DNA from 4 places in the Ralstonia sp. PBBBR1 genome. Region 1 is predicted to be linked to each of the others. Evidence: predicted binding sites of a transcription regulator. Region 1 holds the regulator's gene; each other region holds the start of a gene.
What was found. The regulator FNR, encoded in region 1, switches genes on or off when oxygen is low (the NO sensors DNR and NnrR bind a similar motif). The targets are predictions, from matches to a motif close to TTGATNNNNATCAA.

Region 1 (2,200 bases):
AAACGCCTACAGCACCAGACAGAATCCGTGTGCGTTGAGCATCTCTGGCAGCCAGATCGCGTGCACCAGCCCCCATATCCCGAACCCCGCAATGGCGATGCCGGCCGCGCCACGCACCCACCGGCGGCGCGACAAGCCGCGCAGCCACCCAGCGAAGCCAGACATCATCAACAGGTTGGGCAGCGTACCCGCACCAAAGGCGAGCATGACCACAGCCCCGGAGGCAGCGTTGCCTGCCAGCAACGCCACAGCCAATGCGCCGTAGACCATGCCGCACGGCACCAGTCCCCAGGCCATACCCGTGATATAGCGGCGTAGCAACGGCGGCTGACGTTGCAGCGTGCCGCCCAGTGTGGCAGCCCCCCGAGACAGGCGGCCAGCGACGCGGCCGAGCAAGCGCTCAAGCCACACACTGCGCCACGCATCTCCGGCGGAGCGCACGAGCAGCAAAATCCCATAGGTGAGTAGCAATACACTGGCGAAGGCAAACAAGCCGCGTTGAATCGGCAGCCATTGCTGGCGCCAGAAGGTCGCGCCCATCGCACCCATGATTGCGCCAAGCAGCGCGTAGGTGGTCAGCCGGCCGGCATGCATGACGACCTGCTCGAACCATAGTCGGCGACGCGACACGACCCGTACCGCCACAGTTCCACGTTCGGCTGCAAGTGCGATCCCGCTGCACATCGCCAGACAATGCACACCGCCGAGCAATGCGATGAGGAAAACGCTCAGAAGCGCTGCAGCACTCATCTTTCTGACGCTCTTTTGATATGGACCAAGGTTTTTGTTTTACTGTTGCGAACTAAGCGTAATTGACGCGTTTTGCCGCATCGGAAATGTCCGAGGACAAGAAGGTCGCCGTTATAATAAGCTGAGCTGCACCACAAGAATTACTCATTTCACTTTCCCGAAACTCGCCCCCGCCCGTGCTCACTCGAATCGCACTTACCGACCAAGCCTCGCGTTGCTCCACCTGTGTACTCGGGCAAATCTGCCTGCCGGTGGGAATGAACTCGGACGACGTGCGCAAGATGGACGATTTGGTCGGCGAGCGCATCCGCATTAAGAAGGGGCAATCGCTCTATTCGCTCGGGGAGCCGCTGGAAGCGGTTTACGGCATTCGTTTCGGTACGCTCAAAACCCATCTGACGCTCGAAGACGGCCGGCACCAGATCACGGGGTTTCACCTGCCAGGCGAAATCGTCGGGCTCGATGGCATTGGCGATATGCGCCATGTGTCGGATGCCACCGCGCTCGAAGATACCGAAGTCTGCGTGGTGCGCTACGACGAGTTGCAACACCTTTCGCGTCGGCTGCCTTCGCTGCAGCATCAGTTCCTGCGCATCATGAGCAAGGAGATCTCGCAGGATCATCTGATGCTGCTCACGCTCGGTTCCATGCGTGCGGAGGAGCGTCTGGCAGCGTTCCTGCTCAACCTCTCGAAGCGTTCAGCCCAGCGGGGTTATTCGTCAACCGAATTTGTGCTGCGCATGAGCCGCGAAGAACTCGGCAGCTATCTGGGCCTCAAGCTCGAAACCGTCAGCCGCCTGTTCTCGCGCTTTGCCGAAGCGGGTCTCATCCAGATCCGCCAACGCCACGTCAAACTAATCGACCTGGCCGGCCTGCGCCAGGTCATGAGCGGTCAAGCCGCTTGAGGCTCCTTCCATGGCGCCCGCTCACACGAGCGGGTGTTCATGCGCTTCCAGTTTGCCGATGCCCGGGGACACGTAGAGCGTCAGCGCGCTCGACAATCCGCACAGCAACCAGAACACAAAGAACGATACCGTGTAGACCGCCTGGGCCGACACGGTGATCTGTTCGCCGAAGAAACGCAGGTCGGCGGGGTCCACCACTGCAAAGACCACCAGTTCAGCCAACGCGGCCGACAGAAATGCCGGCCACAGAATCCACATCAGCAGTCGACGCTTCATCGGGCCTCCGCGTGAATACCATGTGCCGGCGCGACGGCCGTCTTTTCAACGACCAAACCGTGGCGCACGACGTTGTCGTGAATAACGGCGTCGGGATGCGTCATCGCCAGCCAGATGGTGACGCCGCAGCCGATCATGGCAACAAACGGCCCAGCCATCAGGAGCCACGGCCAAGGCTCGCGCCACCAGGGACGGGCCTGCGCGGAAGATTGCGTTGCGTGCATCGTTGCCTCCTGTTGGGGATGCCGCATCAGCGCGGCACGATGAAG
Region 2 (2,200 bases), on a different contig from region 1:
GGCAGCTGATCTAAACCAAGCGCCCAAAAAAATGCCCGGCCGCCCCAACGCATGCCGGGCCGAACGCGCCAACCACCGCCGACGAGCGCCCCCGCCGTCGACGGCCCCTGCGGCACGTCGGTAAAAGTCGATCAGGACAGTGTCAGTTCGCTGATCGTCCTCCCTTAAAAGCGATAGCCCAGGCCGACGCCCAGCAGCCACGGGTCAACCTTGACCTTGCTGATGGTCTGGCCGCCCATCTTCACGTCGGCGCTGATCCAGGTCTTCTTCAGGTCGACGTTGAAGTAGAGGCGTTCGGTCAGGCGATAGTCGAAGCCGACCTGCAGCGCGGGGCCGAAGCTGTTCTTGCTGAGGTCCAGCGAACCAACGCCGGGCACCTGGAGATCGACATTCGAGATACGCGTGTAGTTGATGCCTGCGCCCACGTACGGCTTGAAGCGCGACTCGGGCGTGAAGTGATACTGCATCGTCAGGATGGGCGGCAAGTGGCGGAAACTGCCGATCTTGGTCGGGCCGCCCAGCGCGCTTCGCATGACCGTGACGTCCTGTTGTTGCGGGTAAGTCAGGATCAGCTCGGCGGCCAGATGCGGCGTAAAGAAATACGAGATGTCCAGTTCGGGCAGGACCTTGTTGTTGATCTGAATGGCGTCAGCCGGAATGGCCAGTGCAGGCACCGGGTCGGATTTGTTGGCGGCTGTTAGGTTGACGGCGCGCAGACGCACCATCCAATTACCGGAGGCCGGCGGCAAATCCGTGCTCTGCGCAAAGGCGGCCTGGCTGAAACCGGCGGCAAGCATTCCGGCGGCTACAGCTACAACGGCTATGCGGTGAAAAGCCATCAATCGCTCCCTCTCGTGTCGTCTCGTGATGTGATGGGAGCCAGTCTCGCGGGGAAGTCGCTTGGCCGATTTGCTTGGGATCAAGTTCCCCCGTCGTCCATCACGCGTAGGGCCACCGATTTGACGGCACGCAAACTCTGCCGTCGCACCGCCACGGCAATGGGCATGCAAGCGTTTGCCTGTCAAAAATTGGGGACAGGTTCTCGGGCTTCAGGCTACGATGGCGCTTTTTGCCGCCCCGCCTTTTCCATGGCCCGCCTGCCCCGCCTCAGTCCCACCGATGTCTCTGTGCATGTGTTGCAGCGCGGCAACAATCGCCAGACCGTCTTTCGCGGCGACGACGACTACGCGTTCTACCTCGACACGTTGCGCATGGCTGCCCGTGAGCATGACTTCGCCATCCATGGTTTCTCGCTGATGCCGAATCACGTCCATCTGGTCGGAACGCCCAAGGTGGCGGAGAGCCTTTCGCGCACGCTGCAGGCCGTCGGGCGGCGCTATACGCGGTACTTCAACGCAGCGGCTGATCGCAGCGGAACGCTGTGGGAAGGGCGTTTCCGCTCGACCGTACTGGACCCGGCTGAATGGGTGCTGCCGATCCTGTTGTATGTGGAATCCAACGCCGTACGCGCTGGCCTCGTCAGCACGCCAGAAGACGACCGTTGGAGCACATATCGTCATCATGTGGGCATCCAATCCATCCCGTGGGTGAGTGATCACTATTGCTATTGGCGTCTTGGTAACACGCCTTTCGAGCGCCAGTCGCGCTACCGAACGTTGTGGCACGAAGGTTTGGGCTCCGATCAGCTCGCGCAGATTCGCCAGCATGTGCACAGCGGCTGGCCGCTCGGCAACGAGGCGTTTCTCGCGACACTTGCGCGCACCGGAGGCCGTCGCGTTGCGCCATTGCCCAAGGGGCGCCCCCCTCGCCAACCCGCTGAAGTGGGAACGGAGGACAGCGCGCGCTCCGAATAGCGGGATGGCGGCGCCGTGATGTGCGAGGCATCGATTCGGACGACTTTGATCTGTCCCTATTAATAAGCCCGCACTGAGACTGTGCATTTATTAATTTACTCCGACCCCATTTAAAAACTTTTGCCTGTTACGGGCCACTCTTTTATATTCGTTTCACCCCGCATTCATGGTGCGGCGCGCCATTGCCTGTCTGCCACCGCATCCGCACCATCGCGAGGGCCTTCTACGGCGCGCTGTACCCACAACATCGGAAGATCGCCGTGGAACAACATTCCTTCCCCATCACGCCGTCGGCGCCGTCGGCCCAGGGTCTGTACGACCCGACCAATGAACACGACGCTTGCGGCGTCGGCTTCGTCGCCCATATCAAGGGCAAGAAGAGCCAC
Region 3 (2,200 bases), on a different contig from region 1:
CTCGTTGGTGGCCATGGCCTCCACGATGCTGCGCGGGAACACGTGCGTGATGAAGGCCTTGAGTGTGAAGTCGCCGGTCTTCAAGCCCGACGTGGCGGAAACATCCGGCAGCGCCAGGTTCATGTGCATGCCGGGCTGGAAGAAGTTGACCAGCAGCATGCCCAGCGCCAGCGACGTGGCCGACGCGCACACAAACCAGATCATCGCGCGCAGGCCCACGCGGCCCACCGAACGGCCGCCACTCATGCTTGCCAGGCCCGTCACCAGGGTCGAGAACACCAGCGGCGCAATGATCATCTTGATCATGCGCAGGAAGATGTCGGTGATGATGCTGAAGTACGAAGCGATGTCCTTGGCCGCCGCAGCGTCCTTGGCGTATTCGTGGCAACCCCAGCCGACGGCAATGCCCAGCAGCATTGCCAGCCCAATGTGGGAGGTCAGACGTTTGGTGTTCAAGACTTTCTCCAAGGAATACCGTGGCCGGAAGGCGGCGCGCGACAGACGCGGATCTCATGGGGCCAAGGGCTGGCCCAAGTTCATCACGCTTTGTAAAAAGCGACGATATTAGAGAAGCGCGTGGCGATCGTTATGTCGATGTTGCATAGCACCATGCAATTTCTGCATACATCGATATGGCGCCGTTGACACCCTGCTGCGACTCCGCATGAGCACTGGAATTGGGCAGTGCGAAGCGGATTATTGAGCGACACGCAATGCCGTCGAGGCATACCAACAAGCGCTGTTTCGAGCACATGAAAAGCGACGCCTGTACCACGTATGCCGCTGATACCATCATGGGCTTATGTCACCACCGGAGCCCTGCAATGAAAATGGCGCCCTTCGCCTTCGGCACAACCGACTGGTCTGCCGTTGAACCTACCGAACATGCCGGCGAAACCGGCATGGCGATCTGGCGCACGCGCTACTTTGGCGACGAGTCGGACCGCATCCGCGTACGCATGGTGGAGTACACGCCTGGCTACCTGGCCGACCATTGGTGCAAGAAGGGCCACATCCTGTTCTGCCTTGACGGCGAACTGGAAACCACACTGGAAGACGGCCGCACGTTCACGCTCACGCCCGGTATGAGCTATCAGGTGGGCGACGATGCCGAAGCCCATCAGTCGACCACCAAAAAAGGCGCTCGACTATTCATCGTTGACTGACCGGGACACCCGGCTTGTGCATCGGCCCCGGCCCCGGTTGACCGGGGTCAAGCGATTCAAAGATCCAGGTCTTTAAGGCTCACAGACCACAATATGTAGTGCTAGTCTGACTCCATACCACTATATGGAGTACCTCATGACGGGCACGCAGGTCACTTGGCAAGTCACCAAGCGCGACGGTTCATTGGCGCCGTTCGATGCGCAGAAGATCCGACAGGCCATCGCCGCAGCCGGCCAGGCCACCGGCGAATTCGACACCATCGAGGCGCAGCACCTGACCTCAGGCGTGGTTGCACATCTTGCGCCGCTCCCCTGCCCAGGTATCGAAATCATCCAGAACTGCGTGGAAGAGGTGCTGGTGGACGCCGGCTATTGGCGCACCGCGCGCGCCTACATCGTCTACCGCGAACAGCACGCCCGGCTGCGTTCGCTCAAGCACACGCTGGTCGATGTCGAAAGCACGATGGAGGAGTACCTCGAGCAGCGCGACTGGCGCGTCAACGCCAACGCCAATCAGGGCTATAGCCTGGGCGGCCTGATCCTGAACGTGGCGGGCAAGGTCACGGCCAACTACTGGCTTTCGCACGTCTACAGCCCCGAAGCGGGCACGGCGCACCGCGAGGGCGACCTCCACATCCACGATCTCGACATGCTCTCGGGCTACTGCGCAGGCTGGTCGTTGCGGCAGTTGCTGACGGAGGGATTCAACGGCGTGCCGGGCAAGGTGGAGGCAACGCCGCCGCGGCATATGTCCGCAGCCATCGGGCAGATCGTCAACTTTCTGGGCACGCTGCAGAACGAGTGGGCCGGCGCGCAGGCGTTCAGTTCGTTCGATACCTACATGGCGCCGTTCATCCGCCGCGACGCGATGTCGTATGCCGCGGTCAAGCAGTCCATGCAGGAACTGATCTACAACCTGAACGTACCCAGCCGCTGGGGCACGCAAACGCCGTTCACCAACCTCACGTTCGACTGGACTTGCCCGGCCGACCTGCGCGAACAGGTTCCTTACATCGGCGGCGAAGAGATGCCCT
Region 4 (2,200 bases), on a different contig from region 1:
CTGATCGGCGATGAAACCGCGTTGCCCGCCATCTTCGCGATTTTGGAGGCGTTGCCCGAGCACGCGCAGGTGCTGACCTATATCGCCATTGGCGACGCCCGCGCCCGACTCCCGCTGGAGGGCGCCCTGGCCGAGCACCCGCGCAGTCGCGGCATCCACTGGGTGGAGAGCGATACCGCGCACGCCGGCGCCATGATGGTCGGCGCACTCAGCGCCCAATCCATGCCGGCCGGCACGCCCCAGGTGTTCCTCGCTGGCGAGGCCTCCTTGCTCAAGCAAGTCCGCACGCTGCTCGAAGGCGCCTGGGCCGTGCCGCAGGACGCCATCGACGCCAAGGGCTACTGGACAGCCGGCCTCTCGCGTGAAGAACGCAAGGCGAGCGAGGCGCGCTGATCTTCGCGTCGCGTCAGGTCGCGACTTCTGTCTGGGGTGTGGCGCCCTTCACCCACTCGCGCAGCAGGCGCTGCCCGTGCAGCAGCGCCGCGTCCATCGCTTCGCGCGGCGAGCCGAACGTGCATCCGGGCCGCACCGGCTGCGAGCCCGACAACGATTGCCCTTCCGCACCGCGGAAGACCACCTCGACACGCGCCTCCCAGCCTCGCCCGCCAGCGGGAACCACACGCGGGACGATCTCAACGTCTCCACAGATCTTGTGCACCTCGTTCCTCCGTCTGCAGCGCCTGAACAGCGCATTGCCCGCAATCTAGCAACGGGCATGCCAACCTGCGCCGCTCTTGGGATTTGATCCAGATCAACTTGCGGCGCAGACATGATCTTTAGGCCGCCCGCAGCATGCCGATGCAAAGAAGGACAGTGTGCCTTTCACGCTCACGCCTCCTTACGACCATCCGCGCCCACGAAGCGCGGCACCACCATGCGCAAGAATCTGCCGGTCACCCAAGCCGAAACCGCCCTCAGCCCGACGGACTACCTCATCTCCCGCACCGATCTCAAAGGCCGCATCGTCTTCGCCAACCCGGCGTTCGTGCGCATCAGCGGCTATACACACGAAGAACTGATGGGCGCGCCGCACAACCTCGTGCGCCACCCGGACATGCCCGAAGCCGCCTTTGCCGACTTGTGGGCCACGCTGCAGGCCGGCAAGCCGTGGCGCGGCTTCGTCAAGAACCGTCGCAAGGACGGCGGCTTCTACTGGGTGCTGGCTAACGTGACGCCGGTGTTTCAGAACAACGCGGTGGTCGGCTATACGTCGGTGCGTTCGATGGCCACGCCCGCACAGATCGCGCGCGCGCAACGCGCCTATACCGCCATCAATGAAGGCGACACGTCGTACACCGTGCGTGCGGGCCGCATTCTGCGCACGGGATGGCGGCGCGTCGTCAATCTGTTCCAGATCGACAGCCTGCGCTTCAAGGTGATCGGCCTGCAAACGCTGATTGCATCGGCCATCCTGATCGGCACGGTGTGGGCGCACATCGCGCTGGAAGCCGCCGATCTGCATGGCGCAGCGTGGCTCGTGTTCAGCCGCGATTGGCTGTGGCTCACCGGCGTGGGTTGCGCCGGGCTGGCAACGATGTCAGGCGTGCTGCTCGCACGCACGCTGATCCGACCATTGGAAGAAGCCGCGACGCTGGCCACACGCCTGGCTGCCGGCGATCTGACCACCGTGGTCGAAGCCCGCTCCAGCGACGAGTTGGGCGAAGTCATGCGCGCCATGGGCACCATGCGCGCGAGCCTGTCGTCCATCGTGCGCGACATCCAGGACGGCGCCGCCAGCGTCGCGCACAGCACGTTGCAGATTTCCGCCGGCAACCATGACCTCTCCGCCCGCACTGAGCAGCAAGCCGCCGCGCTGGAAGAAACCGCATCCAGCATGGAGGAGCTGACATCGATGGTTGCGCAGAATGCCGACCACGCCCGCGCAGCCAGCGCCCTGGCCGAGCAGGCCTCCACCATTGCGGCCGACGGCGGCCAGGTCGTGCAGCGCGTCGTGCAAACGATGGACGCCATCCGCGCCGACAGCCAGCGCGTGACCGAGATCATCGCCACCATCGAGAGCATCGCGTTCCAGACCAACATCCTTGCGCTCAACGCCGCAGTTGAAGCCGCACGCGCGGGCGAAGAAGGCCGTGGCTTTGCGGTCGTCGCCGGCGAGGTGCGCAGCCTCGCGCAGCGCAGCGCGCAGGCCGCAGCGCAGAGCAAGGAGATCATCCGCGCATCCGATCAATCCGTGCGCGAC

Region 2: the regulator FNR is predicted to act here: its motif matches at 910-923, upstream of CFE42_RS17755 (OmpW family protein).
Region 3: the regulator FNR is predicted to act here: its motif matches at 1,204-1,217, upstream of CFE42_RS20510 (ribonucleoside triphosphate reductase).
Region 4: the regulator FNR is predicted to act here: its motif matches at 742-755, upstream of CFE42_RS10730 (PAS domain-containing methyl-accepting chemotaxis protein).

Annotation. Positions count from the first base shown of each region.
Region 1 is NZ_NKIL01000002.1:469,164-471,363, forward strand. It holds gene CFE42_RS02240 (sulfite exporter TauE/SafE family protein) at 7-750, opposite strand; gene fnr (fumarate/nitrate reduction transcriptional regulator Fnr) at 927-1,655, shown strand; gene CFE42_RS02250 (hypothetical protein) at 1,677-1,931, opposite strand; gene CFE42_RS02255 (FixH family protein) at 1,928-2,155, opposite strand; gene ccoG (cytochrome c oxidase accessory protein CcoG) at 2,182-2,200, opposite strand, start outside.
Region 2 is NZ_NKIL01000009.1:117,251-119,450, reverse strand. It holds gene CFE42_RS17755 (OmpW family protein) at 165-839, opposite strand; gene CFE42_RS17750 (transposase) at 1,089-1,814, shown strand; gene CFE42_RS17745 (glutamate synthase-related protein) at 2,075-2,200, shown strand, end outside.
Region 3 is NZ_NKIL01000013.1:38,057-40,256, reverse strand. It holds gene CFE42_RS20520 (dicarboxylate/amino acid:cation symporter) at 1-456, opposite strand, end outside; gene CFE42_RS20515 (DHCW motif cupin fold protein) at 825-1,166, shown strand; gene CFE42_RS20510 (ribonucleoside triphosphate reductase) at 1,303-2,200, shown strand, end outside.
Region 4 is NZ_NKIL01000005.1:445,849-448,048, forward strand. It holds gene CFE42_RS10720 (siderophore-interacting protein) at 1-393, shown strand, start outside; gene CFE42_RS10725 (hypothetical protein) at 407-658, opposite strand; gene CFE42_RS10730 (PAS domain-containing methyl-accepting chemotaxis protein) at 875-2,200, shown strand, end outside.